3 regions of the Paenibacillus praedii genome follow, and region 2 is predicted to be linked to each of the others. Evidence: riboswitches for the same ligand, from Rfam matches in the RefSeq annotation. Region 2 holds a riboswitch; each other region holds the start of a gene.
What was found. A riboswitch is a leader RNA that binds a small molecule or an ion and turns the genes downstream of it on or off. The one in region 2 is predicted to bind thiamine pyrophosphate.
Positions count from the first base shown of each region.

Region 1: another riboswitch for thiamine pyrophosphate. It lies ahead of ACO9K6_RS01950 (hypothetical protein); the one in region 2 lies ahead of thiC (phosphomethylpyrimidine synthase ThiC).
Region 3: another riboswitch for thiamine pyrophosphate. It lies ahead of thiD (bifunctional hydroxymethylpyrimidine kinase/phosphomethylpyrimidine kinase); the one in region 2 lies ahead of thiC (phosphomethylpyrimidine synthase ThiC).

Region 1 covers NZ_JBMWAM010000001.1:391,767-397,443, forward strand. Annotated here, with positions in the region: gene yjcZ (sporulation protein YjcZ) at 142-267, shown strand; gene ACO9K6_RS01935 (hypothetical protein) at 1,360-1,518, shown strand; gene ACO9K6_RS01940 (TatD family hydrolase) at 1,683-2,501, opposite strand; gene ACO9K6_RS01945 (hypothetical protein) at 2,501-2,710, opposite strand; gene ACO9K6_RS01950 (hypothetical protein) at 2,685-2,960, opposite strand; TPP riboswitch at 3,177-3,290, opposite strand; gene ACO9K6_RS01955 (GerAB/ArcD/ProY family transporter) at 3,360-4,463, opposite strand; gene ACO9K6_RS01960 (Ger(x)C family spore germination protein) at 4,480-5,677, opposite strand, start outside.
Region 2 covers NZ_JBMWAM010000025.1:30,517-36,193, forward strand. Annotated here, with positions in the region: gene yfkAB (radical SAM/CxCxxxxC motif protein YfkAB) at 1-981, shown strand, start outside; gene ytvI (sporulation integral membrane protein YtvI) at 1,049-2,080, shown strand; TPP riboswitch at 2,245-2,349, shown strand; gene thiC (phosphomethylpyrimidine synthase ThiC) at 2,681-4,444, shown strand; gene ACO9K6_RS18500 (ThiF family adenylyltransferase) at 4,437-5,522, shown strand; gene thiE (thiamine phosphate synthase) at 5,547-5,677, shown strand, end outside.
Region 3 covers NZ_JBMWAM010000005.1:131,596-137,272, reverse strand. Annotated here, with positions in the region: gene ACO9K6_RS06995 (6-pyruvoyl trahydropterin synthase family protein) at 1-169, shown strand, start outside; gene queE (7-carboxy-7-deazaguanine synthase QueE) at 159-893, shown strand; gene queF (preQ(1) synthase) at 925-1,422, shown strand; gene thiD (bifunctional hydroxymethylpyrimidine kinase/phosphomethylpyrimidine kinase) at 1,489-2,322, opposite strand; TPP riboswitch at 2,441-2,543, opposite strand; gene ACO9K6_RS06975 (SLOG family protein) at 2,628-3,182, shown strand; gene ACO9K6_RS06970 (PAS domain S-box protein) at 3,332-5,677, shown strand, end outside.

The DNA of each region.
Region 1 (5,677 bases), on a different contig from region 2:
TTCCATCGGCCCTATGTCAATGATTTTCTAAGTCTAGGCCAACGTCATGGAACATCGGTTACCATAGCAAACACCCAAGCACACAGGCGAAATCATGCATAACTTACAGAGTATCCACTACTTCAGGAGGTGCATGAGAATATGTCAGGATTAGTTGGAGGAGCATTCAATAACACAGGAATGATTTTGGTTCTTTTCATTTTATTAGTAATTATCGCTTGCAGCTGCATGAGCGGCATCGGCCCGGTTTGCGGAAAGGGCTGTTAATTCAACGTCTACGGCTTGCTTCATTCATGTATAAATGTGCAGTACTTATATTACAGACCCCATCCCTGGGTCTTTTTTTTGTTAAACTCTGAATATTTATACATAATACTAAATTACTTATTTTTGCCAATATCGGCTTGATCATCGAGGCTAGGCGTATATCACCTTCTAATTACCTCCCTGCCAAACACCCAAGCATATTAAAAATCCATGCATAACATACAGAGTAGTCTAGACGTAAGGAGGTGGGATGAACAATGTCCGGTTACGTTGGTGGTGCTTTTAACAACACTGGAACTATTCTGGTGCTCTTCATTTTATTGGTGATCATTGCTTGCAGCTGCATGGCTTGCAGATACTAAACTAGACCTAATACGCAATGCATACCAGCAGCGTACTCAAGTTACAAGGAGGTGTATTGGCGAATGTCTGGATATGTTGGCGGTGTTTTTAATAACAACCTGGGCGTCATTTTGGTGCTTTTCATCCTATTGGTGATTATAGCTTGCAGCTGCATGGGCAGAGTCTACTAAATAAGTGAGACGCAAGCTCCATCGTATTTAAGCTGCTATCATTCTTTAATAAAACCTCTCCCAATAAAAGGCCCACTCTGTGGGCCTTTTGCGACTCTTGCTAGTGATTGTCTTATATTAAGCTCCTGATTTAATCTCCGTCATTTCCCTCCTATTAACACGCAACAAGGTTGGCGCAACCATCTTATCGGATCTCCCGCTCGTTTAATTTTTAATTTGACTTACTTATCGGCCTTCATGGTCAGACTCAAATTAAGTTTGTTATCGGAGGGGTCTCGAAAATCCCAAATCGTCGGATTCAATTCTCCCCTACTCATGGTGTTATTCTACTTTTCAACAATCCGACAAAGATTTTTAAGGTACGGTTAAGGTTTGGTTTGTATAATAAGAGACATCAACCCCACCGTTGATTTATAGATCTAGGACAGTTGCCCACAGCGATGTGGGCGATTTTTTTTGAAACCAGATAGGCTTTAAAACGTTATAACTGAATATACATGCAAGTAGCAGAGGCTTACGAAGTGGTTTTGCGGGCGCAAAACCTGAAGGAGGCGATTCCGTGGAAACATTCGGCAGAGGATGTCTGTACATCATTGTCGGCGTCATAGCCGTGATGGCGCTAGCCTTTATTGTTGGAGGCACGATTACGATTCCGTGGTTCATCCTCATTCCCTTGATCATACTCGCATTCTGGGCCGCATCTAAGAAAAGTAAGTGAACGGATAGTCCCGCGCTATAATATGAAAACCGACACCTTGCCAGATGAGGCGGAATGTCGGTTTTTCTTTTGGCATCTATACACCGTCAAAATTCAGCCTTACACTTCTCCTTCACTGTTGCAGCTAAACCCGCTCCGCCAGCAGCACGACCTTTGCCGCATAACTATACGCCATAAAATCGCTTCGTATTCGCAAGCAATGCTTCCGCAATCTGCTCTGCAGGCCGCTCCTTAATGCGTGCAATATGCTGTGCAGCATCAGCAGCCATAGTCGGCCGAGTCTGCTTCCCGGTATAAGGGCCTTCGAACGGCCACGGGCCGTCGGTCTCCACCATCATAAGCTCTAGCGGATATTGCTTCACAAGCTGCTGTATCTCTTCTTCATACGCCACATCCGGTGTAATTGAAATCATATAACCGCTTGCTGCCATTCTCCGCACTGCAGCCTGGCTGCCCTTAAACCAATGGAAGTGTGCCCTCCGGACGCCATGCCTCTCCAAAATATCGCAGGCCTTGTCCGCATCCTCGTACACCGCATGCAGCACGATCGGACGATCCAGCTCTGTCGCCAGTGCGGCGAATCGGGCTAACAGCTCTAAATAAGCAGCTTCATCGAAAGCAATACCCGCTGACTCTGATGCTGTCCTTGTGTAATACGGCAGGCCAACCTCGCCGATCGCGAACGGCTCCCCTGCTTCATGCCGCATACGAATCCATCCAAACAGTTCATCGAGCTCCGCACCAGTGTGAATCGGCTGCTCCGGATGAAAACCGTAGGCCGGATGCACCCTTCCAGGATGCCGGATGGCAAGCTCTCGGTTCAGGATAGAGGAGGCCAGATGCATAGACACCGCTACTACGGCAGCAGCGCCTTCCGCAAAAGCCTCTTCCAGCAAGCCGTCTAGCTCCGCTTCCTCATATAAGTCGACATGAATATGCGCATCTATAAAAGAAAACGTATGCTTCTCTCCGTTCATGGGCATCACACGCTCTCCTTCATACCGACTTTAAGCAGCTCGTAAATACGCTGCTTCAGCTCATTAAATCGCGGATCGCTCCACAGCGCTTCGCTGCGCGGCCGCGTGAATGGAATCTCATATTCCTCCAGAACAACAGCAGGCGAAGCGGACAGCACAACAATCCGATCTGATAAAAACAATGCCTCCTCAATACTGTGCGTCACGAGCAGCACCGATCTGCGGTTTTCCTCCCAAATCGACATCAGCCACTGCTGCATTTGCAGTCTCGTCTAGGCGTCCAATGCCCCGAACGGCTCGTCCAGCAGCATTAATCGCTTGGGAGCAAGCAGCGGGTCTCCTTAAGAAGGAGACCCGCTGCAGCATCCCGCCGGACAGCACATGCGGATAGGCATCCGCATATTCATGAAGACCGATTCGCTCCGCAGCCTGCCAGCGCCAATACGAATACGAGCATAGCTCCAACGATTCTCCACGACGCTTGTCCTGCTTTTTTCTGATTCATGATGTGTGTTGCTCTCTTCGCTTGCTCTATTTTTTATAAAAGGTGACGAGCCTTCTTACGTGTCCGGTTCATGGAAATATAAAAAAAAAGCGTCCTCCCAATCCGGAGGACACCGTCAATTTGGCTGTGCAGCTGTTCCCTTCAGCATCGGCCGGATCAATCTAATCGAGCCTGCTGCATAAACAGAGCGTCTGTCCCTACGCTGGCATTACCCAGATCAGGTTTAAAGGGTCGGAATTATAAAGAAAATCCCCTCTCAGCCGGCCTAACCAGCTCCCCGGAACATATTTAGTTTCGTCAACATGTCAATTGTAAAGCAAAACCCGACCAAAATGCTAGTCTTTTTCTGAAAACCATTTTCAAAGATCACCTGCTTGAACCTTATAAGACTGCTTATACTTCTTGCGTACGCCCACCATCAGCATAAGCATCGGCAGCGCAACCTGGAATAACGGAACAATTTTGAGCGTAATATCTAAGCCAATCCAAATATGATACGTATAATTCGGCTCAAAAAAGGATGATACATAAATGACAATGCCGACCGGCATGACAGAGTAACGATGCGCTATGCCTGTTATGGCTTTGAAGGTGAGTACCGACGCCATATAGAACGCGGTCATTTTCACATACAGCCCAATGAACAAGAGCAGTGTAACAATAGCATCAATCCGCTCCAAGAAATTAGCAAGCCTAATGAGCTGTACCACCTCCAGCAGAGGGAGTGTCGACAGCTTTGACAGCTCCGGTCCAAGCACGCTCATGATGAGCGCATTCATCATAACCAAGAAGAGCGACACGGCGATCTGCGACCAATATGATATGCGTCCAATCGCTTTTTTTTCATTAACGTACTTCCAGAACACGAGCATGATCACCATCTGCCCGAAAGGGAAAGATAGCAGACTAGGAAAAGCTGCCTGTATGACGGGGATTGACCCATACTCTAGGACTGGCAGCAGCTGTTGAATATTCGGCAGTCTTGCAATAAACAGCAGCAAAATAATAATGAAGTAGCTAAACGCCGCAATCGGAAAGAGCAGCTGGACGACACGAATAAATACCTCCACCCCTTTGCTTACGCAATAGGCGGATACGCCTAAAATCATCAGCATCACAATCCACTTCGGCGTAAGTGTCAGGAGCGCCACTGCCGTCAGCTCGCCGACATCCCTCACATTGCGCATGGATTCATACGCGAACCAGACGGCATAAATGAGTCCAACGGCACTGCCGATCCATTTGCCAAAATGCATTATAAAAAGCTCGGCTAACCCTGCCCCCGGCGCACGCTTCTGAATATGAACGTAAATGACGGTGAGCAGCAAACCTGCCGCTGCCGCAAGGGACATGGCTAGCCACGCATCCTGCTTCGCCTTCATTCCGAGCTCGAACAAAGGAGTGCTGCCTATAAGGAAAATAATAATCAGAATGGACAGCTGGTTTTTGCCGATTTGCTGCATACCGTCTCCTTTCCGGCTACGAGCGCGCCTTCTCCTGCGCCTTTTTGAAGCCGCTGCCGCTCATGCCTGTTGCATGAAGCTTAACCTCCACCGTGATCTTTACTTCCATTTGCGAGAATAGCTGCGGCCAATCATCCTCCATCTTATGCCACAGCTTTGGATATTTATTGTGGATAACGTTGCCGAAGCCGACGACATCCGCCCGATGCTTGCGAACAGCCTCCCATCCGAGCGCCATCCCAGCTTGTATTTCCTTCTCGATTTTACCTTCTATCTTTTCCACCTCTTGCGGCTTGGACAGGTCGCCATCGCAATTGTACTCAAGCAGCTGCCCTTTCGCCATCGTGTGGACATACATCGTCCACTTGTCGCCTGATCGCTCAGGCCGAAGCTTGGTTTTTGCGCTGATGATGCGTATAGAGGACTCCTTAAGCTTGTTCTCATCGCGCTCGCAAGCAAATGAGACCGTTGTCCGTTTGATATGATCCGCCAGCCACATCACCCCTTGACTCTCATTCCTTGTTATCCAGCCTACCAGCTTATCCTTCTGAATTAATCCCAAATCGTGAAGCCTCACCTTCGAAGGCGTATTCGTCCGGTTCAGTTTATCCCCATGGTCCATGCTTTCGGTAGTACCGCCAACAGTGAGACTCGGAACGCCTGTCGCTTGCGACGCGCCCAGCAAGTCCAGCACCACCTGATACATCGTCATTTGGCGAAAGGCCGAGCTGTTTTTTTCTTCGTTGGCCATCATGCGTTGGATAGCCGTACCGGGTATTTTCTCCAGCGGGATGAGCTGCTCGAGCATCCTCCGTGCGTTTCCTTTTGCCAGAAACACACCCACCGTCTCGCGTGAATCCGAATTGCGCAAATAGACGTCGAATAATTGATCCAAGCCTTTCCGGGCCGCCTCCTCACCAATAATGATGATTTGATTATGACCAAAATATAACTGCCGCGACGTCTCCTGGCTTGCCCTGCTCGTTGCCATCCGAAAGTTGTCTCCCGTTGTCGAGAAGACATTAACCGCCACCCCACCGCCGGAGGACGGGCTTTGATTGGATATCGCCTGTGGAATAACCACCTGATAAGACAATTGCCATTTCCCATTCTGCCAATCGATGCTTGAAGCCGACACAATCCCGATTTCATTCAGCTCCACTCGATTCCAGCAGCCGCTTACCAGCAGACAGCAGAGCAGCAGCATGACAAGC
Region 2 (5,677 bases):
CATTGCGCCGTTGGCGATACACTTGTTTTATCGGAGCCTGCTAAGCTGCCGCTGAAGCAGATGCTGGACCGCTTGGAAGAGGTTGAGCATCTTGAGACGATCAGCATAACGGGAGGGGAGCCGTCCTTCTCTGATCGAACGGTGCGCGAATATATGGTGCCGCTTCTTCAATACGCTCGCAGCCGCGGCATTCGCTCCCAAATTAATTCGAATGTAACCCTTCCTTACAGCAGGTATGAGCTGCTGGCACCGCATCTGGACGTAATGCATATATCCTTCAACTATACGTCGGCCGAGCAATTCCATCAAATCGGCTTTGCTAAGGCTGGTCATGCGGTATCGCTGGAAGCAGCGACTAAGCTTTACGAGCGAATGATCGACAATGCGCGGCGCTTAAGCGAGACGGGTGTGCTAGTGTCGGCGGAATCAATGATCAATTATAGAACCTATGACAAAATTGAAGAGATTCATCAGTTGATTGTGGAAATGGGCTGCAAGCGGCATGAGGTGCATCCGATGTATCCAAGCTCCTTCGCCAAGGATTTACCCGTACTATCGCGTGAGCAAATGCTGGAAGCGATCGAGCGTTTGCTGAATGCAAGAGATCAATCGATTTGGATGCTGTTCGGAACATTGCCTTTCTATCAATGCAGCGATCATTCCAACGAGCGGAAGCTGCTTACTAGACTGGCTAACGAGCCAAATGTAACAGTCCGCAATGATCCGGATGGGCGGAATAGATTGAATGTCAATTTATTTACTGGCGATGTGTTCGTAACCGACTTCTCGGATGTGCCGGCCTTCGGCAATATCGGATCTGCGAAGCTGGATGATCTATTTGACAAATGGCTTGACCATGACCTTGCGCGCAGCGTTAATTGTCATTGTCCGGCGGCAGCCTGCTGCGGCCCGAACCTGCTAGTTAAGGATATGTACTACAAGGAAACGGACTTCCACAAAAGAAGCGCCATCATAGATTAGCTTTCAGCGATTTACAAGGCTTATTCCATACAGCAAGCGCATATAGAATTAAGAGGAGGGGAAGCTAGTGTCTATCAAAACTGTTGTATTTATCGGGCTTGGTTTGCTGCTGCTCTATTTATTATTTACGGTAGGAGCGCCCTTCCTGCTGGCGCTTGTCGTTGCTATCTTTCTAGAGCCTCTTAATCAGCTGTTTATGCAAAAATTTAAAATGAATAGGCTGGCAGCAGCAACCGTTTCGAGCAGTATTTTTACGGTCATTCTCATTGGTCTGATCGCACTACTTGGTGTAAAGGTTGTCGCCGAGCTTATCGCCTTCTTCAAGAGGGTTCCTAATTATTTCGAGGATGCGAACGGCATCGTTGACGATCTTATGCTGCAAGCGCAATCGCTTTATCAAAACTTTTCTCCCGAGGCAGTCGATACGATTGAAGGCTGGCTAGTTGGTTTAACGAACACGTTGACGAGAATGGTCGGCTCCTTATCCGACTCCGTCATCGGCTTCGCAACAAGCATCCCTGCCATGTTCATTTTCTTTATCGTATTTTTGGTCGCTGTATACATGATGAGCTTCAGTCTGAATACAATGAAGACTACTGTACTGTCGCTGTTTGACGAGAAGTCGCATCCTCAGGTAAATGACGTGCTGAATAATTTGCGCAAATCGATATTTGGCTTCCTTCGTTCTCAATTCATCCTAAGCGCGCTTACCTACATCATCTCCTTAATTGGTCTCCTGGTGCTTCATGTGAAATACCCATTAGCGATTGCTCTGCTCATTGTTATCGTAGATATTATGCCGATTCTTGGAACAGGCTCGGTACTTGTACCTTGGGCATCCTATCTGATATTTACGGGAGATATTTATACAGGCGTCGGTTTGATTGTGCTGTTTCTCGTCATCACTGTATTCCGCCGGATTATAGAACCGAAAATTCTCGGAGATGCTGTAGGCATTGGCTCCTTGTCCGCTCTCATTAGCCTCTATGTCGGCTTTAAGCTCGTAGGCGTAATAGGCGTATTCATTGGTCCCCTTGTTGTTATTATTTATATGGCTGCACGCAGGGCTGGCTTATTCCAAATGAAAATCAAGCTATAGCAGAACTGCTGAGAGCGGGTAGAGCAAGTCTTTACATGGCGGCATACGGCTGATCGATGGATAAAGCCGATGAAGGTGAACGGCTTGCAGCAGGCAGCTTTTTCGCAGCTTCTTAGATATTGAGGGTTGACACCTTTCTTGCATTAACGTTATAGTCAAACAAGGAAATCCACTAGGGGCGCCGTCTTGGCTGAGATAAAGCGTTATGCTTTGGTCCCTTTGAACCTGATCTGGGTTATGCCAGCGTAGGAAAGTGGGATTGTGCGTTTATGCATTTGCGCGAAGGGACTCCTGCCTCATTCAGCCGAAGCTTCAGTTTGAGCAAGGATGGGAACGGAAACTAATCGATCGGTTAATTAACCTGATCTGAGAACCGCGCATGACGACACATTTCAACCGCTCCTTCGCTGGGGCGGTTTTTTTGTTGCGATTTAGCACCGATTTTAGTAAGGTGGTGCTCCTCTGCGATGACGACTGTCCCGGCAAAAGAAGCACTGCTTGCTATTGAGCAAGCGAGGGCCGCGGTGCAACAAACTTTCTTATATGCTTGCGTACGCCTCCAGGAGGAATTCTGACTATTCCATTTAGGAGGTTTTTTTGATGTCAATTTTAACAACTCCGCTGCCGGGCAGCAGAAAAGTGTATGTAACTGGCTCGAAGGACAGCATCCGTGTGCCGATGAGAGAAATCGCGCTTGAGGCGAGTTCGGGAAGAAATGGAGAAGAGCTGCCAAACGAACCAATCCGGGTATATGACGCAAGCGGTCCCTATACAGACGAAAGCTATGAATCAGATGTGAGACGGGGCTTGCCGACCTTCCGCAATGAATGGTTGATGGAGCGCGGCGACGTTGAGCATTATGATGGACGTGCAGTGAAGCCTGAGGATAACGGTTTCTTATCCGAGGAGAGGGCTGAGCAGCGGGGAGCGGAGCTGTTTCCTGGATTAACTAGACAGCCCCTTCGTGCAAAGGCTGGACATAATGTGACCCAGCTGCACTATGCGCGCAAAGGGATCATAACGCCGGAGATGGAGTATATTGCGATTCGAGAAGGCATGGAGGCTGAATTCGTACGCAGCGAGGTGGCGGCGGGACGCGCCATTATTCCGTCGAACATCAACCATCCGGAGAGCGAGCCGATGATTATCGGGCGGTATTTCCATGTGAAAATTAATGCGAATATCGGTAACTCTGCTGTTGCTTCTTCGATTGAAGAGGAAGTGGAGAAAATGACGTGGGCGACCCGTTGGGGCGCGGATACGATTATGGATTTATCCACAGGCAAAAACATCCACACGACGCGCGAGTGGATTGTCCGCAATTCACCGGTGCCTGTGGGTACCGTGCCGATTTATCAGGCGCTTGAGAAGGTTAACGGCAATGCCGAGGATTTGAGCTGGGAGGTATTCCGCGATACTTTGATCGAGCAGGCGGAGCAGGGAGTCGATTATTTCACCATTCATGCAGGCGTGCTGCTGCGTTATATACCATTGACAGCAAAGCGGGTGACGGGTATCGTGTCGCGGGGCGGATCGATTATGGCGGCATGGTGTCTTGCCCATCACAAGGAAAATTTCTTGTACACGCACTTTGAAGAGATTTGTGAAATTATGAAGGCTTATGATGTATCCTTCTCGCTGGGTGACGGCTTGCGTCCAGGCTCGATTGCCGATGCAAATGATGATGCCCAATTCGCTGAGCTGGATACGCTGGGCGAGTTGACGAAAATTGCATGGAAGCATGATGTACAGGTCATGATTGAAGGTCCGGGACACGTTCCGATGCATCTCATCAAAGAAAACATGGATCGCCAGCTAGCGGTATGCGATGAAGCTCCGTTCTATACGCTGGGCCCTCTAACGACTGACATTGCGCCTGGCTACGATCATATTACGTCAGCTATTGGGGCGGCGATGATCGGCTGGTTCGGTACGGCTATGCTTTGCTATGTAACGCCGAAGGAGCATCTCGGACTGCCGAACAAGGAGGACGTGAAGGAAGGGGTTATCACTTACAAAATCGCGGCGCATGCAGCTGATTTGGCCAAAGGGCATCCCCGCGCGAAGCTGCGCGACGACGCATTATCGAAAGCGCGGTTCGAATTCCGTTGGCGCGATCAGTTCCACCTCTCTCTTGATCCTGAGCGCGCGATGTCTTATCACGATGAGACGCTGCCAGCGGAAGCGGCGAAGTCGGCGCATTTCTGCTCGATGTGCGGTCCTAAGTTTTGCAGTATGAGAATCACCCAAGATATTAGGGAGTATGCGGCGCAGAACGGTATGGAGACCAATGAAGCGATTGAGGCCGGCATGAAGGAGAAGTCCGAAGCGTTCAAAGCAGCAGGGAGTGCGATATATGGCTGATGCGGTCGACTTGGTTTGGTCTGATCGTTATTCCAGACAAACCCGATTTGCACAGATCGGCGAAGCAGGCCAGCGAAAGCTGGCCGATTCCTGTGTGCTCATTGTCGGCGTTGGCGCACTGGGTGCTTCGCTTGCGCAGCATATGGTTCGAGCGGGTGTCGGAGAGGTAAGGCTGGTGGATCGGGATTTCGTCGAACCAAGCAATCTGCAGCGGCAAATGCTGTTTAATGAAGCTGATGCGCTGGAGATGCTGCCGAAGGCAATCGCGGCGGCAAATAAGCTTCGTCTTGTAAACAGCGAGGTCCATATTTCCGCTTCGGTGACAGATGTGAACGCTACGAATATAAGTGCGCTTATAGCGGGTGTGCATGTGGTTCTTGACGGCACGGATAATGCGGCCACCAGACTGCTGATAAGCGATGCATGCTTCAGCAGGAACATTCCATTTATTTATGGAGGCGTGGCTGGTGCGCAAGGGATGAACGCTTCACTGGTGCCTGGGCAGACGGCTTGTCTTCGCTGCATGCTCGGAGGATCGGAAGAAGAGGGAGAAATCGACACCTGCGATACGGTTGGCGTACTCGCTCCTGCTGTTGAGTTTATTGCCTCGCTGCAGGCTGCCGAAGCGATGAAGTGGCTTACCGGCAATGCTGCCGCAATGCGACAAACTTGGGTTAGAGTAGATTTGTGGACTTTTCAGCTGCGGGAATCGATTCTTCCTTCAGGACGTGAGGAATGTCCGTATTGCGGCCAGAAGCGTACTGGAATCAATCCATCTCCTCTGCTTAGAGACGGCGAGTCTCGAGAGAAGACCATCAGCTCTGCAGTGCTTTGCGGACGAGATACGGTACAGGTGACGCTGGAGCATCCGCTGCCGCTTGAAGAAATGGAGAAATGGCTGGTGGAGCAGGGCTATCCGCTAGCCGTTAACCGTTACCTTGTGCGAGCGAAGCTCCCGAGCGGGGAACAATTGGTTCTATTTCCTGATGGACGGGTGCTTGTTCAAGGGACGTCAGATTCGGAGCGGGCTGTTCGGCTTTGCAAGGCTCATTTGCTGGAGCGCAAGCTCATGATTTAAGGCGACAGAGAGGTGTGATGAAAGATGAGCAGGGCATCATGGAAGGATTTTCGCTTGTATGTCATTACGGCGGAGTCCAATCATCCCGGTAAAGCAATAGTGGATGTGATGGAGCAAACGCTTATAGGCGGGGCACAGATCTTACAGCTGCGCAA
Region 3 (5,677 bases), on a different contig from region 2:
GCTTTTCCCGACAACCGAGGTGGTGGCTCGTACCATTTGCGAGCTTGTGCAGAAGCATTTGGACGGTGTGACAAACGGCGCGCAGTGCGTACAGGTGTATTTGCGTGAAACGCCGACGAGCTATTGCATTTATCGTCCTAAGCGGAAGGCGGGATCGCATGACGACTAGCGAGAAACGAATCCCTGTTATTGAAATATTCGGGCCGACCGTGCAAGGAGAAGGCATGGTGATAGGCCGCAAAACGATGTTCGTGCGCACGGCAGGCTGCGATTACAGCTGCTCCTGGTGTGATTCCGCCTTTACCTGGGACGGCAGCGCAAAGGACGATATTCGCATGCTGACGGCACATGATATTGTGGAACAACTTAAAGAAACCGGGGGCAGCACGTTTGAACATGTGACGATATCCGGAGGTAACCCGGCACTGCTGCCGCAGCTTGGGGCGTTAGTCAATCTTCTTCATGAGGAAGGGATGAGTGTCGCGCTGGAGACGCAGGGTAGCCGCTGGCAGGATTGGTTTTGGAGCATCGATGAGCTGACGCTTTCTCCCAAGCCTCCAAGCTCCGGTATGAAAACCGACTGGAGTATACTCGATGACATTGTCGGTAAGCTGAACGAACGCTCGAGAAGCTTTTCCGTAAAAACGGTCGTGTTCGATGAGATCGACCTCGAATATGCGACATTTGTTCATTTGCGGTACCCGCAGGTTCCATTCTACGTGCAGGCAGGCAACGCCAATCTGCAGGAAACGGAGCCGAACCGTATGCTTCCGTACCTGCTGGAGCGCTATGAGTGGCTGATCGAGCGCGTCATGCCTGATCCGGATTTGAAGCGGGTGCATGTGCTGCCTCAGCTTCATACATGGGTATGGGGCAATAAGAAGGGCGTTTAACACCTATAAAACAAGAAGGGCGGAAGCTACCATGGAAGGCAGAAGCAAGGAAGAGCTGAGCGGCATAACGCTGCTCGGCAACCAAGGAACCTCATATTTATTCAATTACACGCCGTCCGTGCTGGAGGCGTTTGATAATAAGCATCCGAATCGGGATTATTTCGTTAAATTTAACTGTCCGGAATTTACGAGTCTTTGTCCGATGACGGGGCAGCCGGATTTTGCGACCATCTATATCTCTTACATCCCCGACCGCAAAATGGTCGAAAGCAAGTCGCTCAAGCTGTACTTGTTCAGCTTCCGTAATCACGGCGATTTTCATGAGGACTGTATGAATATCATTATGAATGATCTCATCGCGCTCATGAATCCCCGTTACATCGAGGTTTGGGGCAAGTTCACGCCGCGCGGCGGCATTTCCATCGATCCCTACTGCAACTGGGGTCAACCCGGCACTAAATATGAGTCGATGGCGGAGCACCGTCTCATGAACCACGATCTTTACCCAGAGAAGGTCGACAATCGCTAGCATTTGAAAGAGCACTTGAACGATGCCGCAATCGGCAGCTCAAGTGCTCTTTTTTTTTTTGAGCCATCAGACGCGAATTCGACGATAAGCGAAATGATTCGTCGGTCCATGTCCGCCGCCAATGCCGAGCTGATCCTCGATCGCCGCTTGAATGAAGCTTTTTGCGGTTTCAATTGCTTCCGTTACGGTTTTGCCGGCTGCCAGCCCGGCTGTTAGAGCGGCTGAGTAGGTGCAGCCGGTGCCATGAGTATGGCGGGTATCGATACGATCGCTCTCCATATAAGTGAAGCGATCGCCGTCATACACAAGATCGACGAGCCGGCTGCCCGTATCGTGTCCGCCTTTGATGACGACATATCGCGAGCCCATTTGAATCATTTGCTTTGCCGCTTCCTCTCGGTCGCTTAGTGTGCGGATTGCCATTCTCGTAAGCAGCTCGGCCTCCGGGATATTAGGAGTTGTGACTAGCGCGAGCGGCACCAAATGCTTTATTAGTGATTGAATAGCAGTCTGCTGAAGAAGAGGAGAGCCGCCTTTGGCGACCATGACGGGGTCGATCACCAGATTTCTCCACTGATATAAGGCTATTTTGTCCGCGATCAATTGAATGATTTCAGCGCTGTACAGCATTCCTGTCTTGACTGCATTAGGCGTCAGGTCCTCGCCAATCGAATCTAGCTGCATGCTGACCGCCTCAGCCTCCATCGGATATACACCTTGCACGCCTAGCGTGTTTTGCGCAGTGACAGCGGTTATGACGGACATGCCATATGCGCCAAGCTCCTGGAATGTTTTCAGATCCGCTTGAATACCTGCGCCGCCGCCGCTGTCCGAGCCGGCTATTGTCAATGCTTTATGTGCAGTTTCAACATTTTCGTTTGTATGGATTAGAGTCGCCATGGATGTTCTCCTCCGTTTATGTCTCTACAAATTAGCGTCAGCTTCTATAAAAAAAGCCGCCCGTCTCCAAAAGGAAACGAGCGGTCATTATTTTCAAAAACGCATGCGCGCATGTATGAAAGTGTCTGCTCCACTTCCCTCCGCTGGAATGATCCAGATCAGGTTCCAAGGGTCCGGAGCATGCGCTCCGTCTCAGTCGGTAGACTCCCCTAGTGAATTAAATTCGATATTCAATTTGTTTTTTTTCTACTATAGCATACACTGGAGAGATGTAAACCATAATTATCCGAAAAGGCGTTGAACGCATGAAAAACTTGCTCGTTACCGGTTATCGCGCGCATGAGCTTAATATTTTTAGCCAGAAGCATGAGGGAATCGTTTATATCAAAAAAATATTAACGGCCAAGCTTGTCCCGCTTATCGAAGACGGACTGGAATGGGTCATCACTCCCGGCCAATACGGTGTTGATCTCTGGGCATGCGAGGTCGTCATTTCGCTCAAGGAGATCTATCCTCAGTTGAGGCTCTCGATCCTGTCCGCATACAGCAATCCGGAAGAGAAATGGAAGGACGATAAGAAGGAGTTTTACCAGCAGGTGTTAAAAGGAGTCGATTATTACGCGGCGGTCAGCAATCAGCCGTACAGCGGCATCTGGCAGTTCACAGCGCGGGACGAGCTGTTGTTCCGGAAAACGGATGGCATCCTGCTCGTTTACGATGAAGACGCAGGTGAAGGCAGTCCGCGGTTTTTCAAGGAAAAAGCGCTGAAGAAGCAGCAGGCGGAGGGCTACACGTACATCAGTATCAGCTCTGAGGATATTCAAAGCATTGCGGACGAGGAGAACATGTACGAGGATTAAGACAGGAAGCAAAGTGGGAATGCCATCCAACGTCTGCTGGGGGATATACTATCAAATATAAAACTTTCTTTTGTACTTTTAAATAGTATACTAATAATTAGGAATTTTTTTGTGAGTAAATGGTATATTCGCGATGGGGGGGACTTTATTTGGACAAATTACAGATCGATCATCATACGTTCTTTGAACAGTTATACACACGCGCCCCAATTGGGATTGCCTTGGTATCGATTGATGGAAGTTGGATAAAGGTTAATCCTATGGCTTGTAAAATATTAGGGTATACAGAAGAGGAATTAAAGCGTTTGACGTTTAGGGACATTTCTCACCCCGACGAGTTAGAAAAAAATAATGATCTCAGAAAAGAAGCGTTGGATGGCGGTTCCTCGTTTTATGAGATGGAAAAACGATACATACAAAAAAATGGCAATATGGTTTGGACGGGTATACATGTTGCTCTAGTTCGTGATGAAACGTTAGGAGCCCCTTTGTATTTTTTAACTCATATTGTTGATATTTCTGAAAAAAAAAATGCTGAGCTTGAATTGCTTGAATACAGGGAATTATTTAAGCTTATTTCCGAAAATGTATTAGATCTTATCACCTACATCACCCCTGATGGCGTAACTCGTTATGTTTCTCCGTCCATCCGTGAACTATTGGGCTATGAGCCGGAAGAGGTCATCGGTAAAGCTAATTTTGAGCTTTATCATCCTGATGACTTGAAAGTGATGCAAGCTACAACGTATGCGGACAATGATTTGTTTTCTTGTCGTGTGCGTCACAAAAATGGCAACTACATCTGGTTTGAAACAACGATTAAAACGATCAGAGATGAACATGGCAACGTACAGAAAGTATTGGGTATAGCGCGAGATATTACGGAGCGAAAGAATTATGAGGATAATCTTGCCGAGGCACAGCAAATTGCGTCGCTTGGCAGCTGGGAATGGGATATCCTCCAAAATAAAGTAACATTATCTGATCAATGCTATAAAATATTCAGTTTAGACAAAAAAAACCTCATCTCTAATGACGAGCTCATCCATCTAATTCATCCAGAGGATCAGCAGCGCTATTTAGATTGCTTTGCACAAGCCATGAAAGGGAATGCATTTGATTTTGAATTTCGTAATTTACAGCCTGATGAATCGGTTAAGTATTTACATATACGCTTGTCGGTAAAATTTGACGAAATAGGAACACCTGTGAAGGTGATTGGAACTACGCAAGAAATAACGGAACGAAAAAAAGCAGAATTGAAACTGGAAGAAAGCATTGAACGATATACATCGTTAAAAAAGTACAACCATGATGCAATCATCTCGCTTGATTTGGAAGGCAATATTATTAACACTAATCCAGTCGCAGAACAGCTGACGGGTTATCGTGTTAAAGAGATGGTTAGTTTGAGCATTTCAACATTTATAGGTGTGGACAATCTCAGCAAATTACGTTCGGATACTAGGGACCTTGCGGCTATTGAAAGAAATATTGATAAAATTAATCATAAAGATGGTCATCAGGTTGAGGTGTTAACTACGATAGCGCCCATCATTATTAATAAGCAATCAGTCGGTTATTATATTATTGCTAAGGATATTACGGAGCAAAAGAAGCTATTGATTGAGAAGGAAACGGCAGAGAGGATGAACCAAACAAAAAGTGCATTTTTAGCTATGATGAGTCATGAAATTCGAACCCCGATGAACGGGGTCATTGGCATGACAGACTTGCTTCTGGAAACGACAGAATTGGACGAACAACAAAAAGAATATGCAGATATTATCAAAAAAAGCGGAGATAAGCTGCTTACCCTTATAAATGACATTTTGGACATTTCCAAGATTGAATCTGGCAAGACAGCGTTAAATGAAGAACCTTTTAATATGAGGGACTGTATTACAGAAACGATTGAACTCTTATCGCCCAAGGTACGGGAAAAAAAATTAGAAATGACCGTAACGGTTAGTCCTGAAGTTCCCCAGCATGTGACCGGGGACTCTAATCGGTTAAGACAAGTGCTTATTAATGTGATAGGGAATGCGATTAAGTTCACGTATAGCGGCAGTGTTGCCATTTCCGTGCAAAATAAGATTTGTGACCATAACCAGGTGCAAATTCAGTTTACAATAAAAGATACCGGGATCGGCATTCCCCAAGAACAGCGCCAGCATTTATTTGAACCCTTCTATCAGGCAGAGCATTTTATGACGCGAAATGTAGAAGGAACCGGGTTAGGCTTAGCCATCAGCAAAAGGCTCATAGAACTCATGGGAGGAAATATATGGGTTGAGCCTGCGGATGGACCAGGGGCAGTTTTCGTATTCACAGCCAATTTTTGGCAAGAAATACAGCGAGATGCCGTCCGAGAGGATGCTTCAGATGAAGGAAATCAAGGAGAAACGAAGTCTCTAAAAATTCTAATTGCTGAAGATAATCGAATCAATCAGCTGGTGTTACAAAAAATGCTCAAGAAGCTTGGTTACGATGCA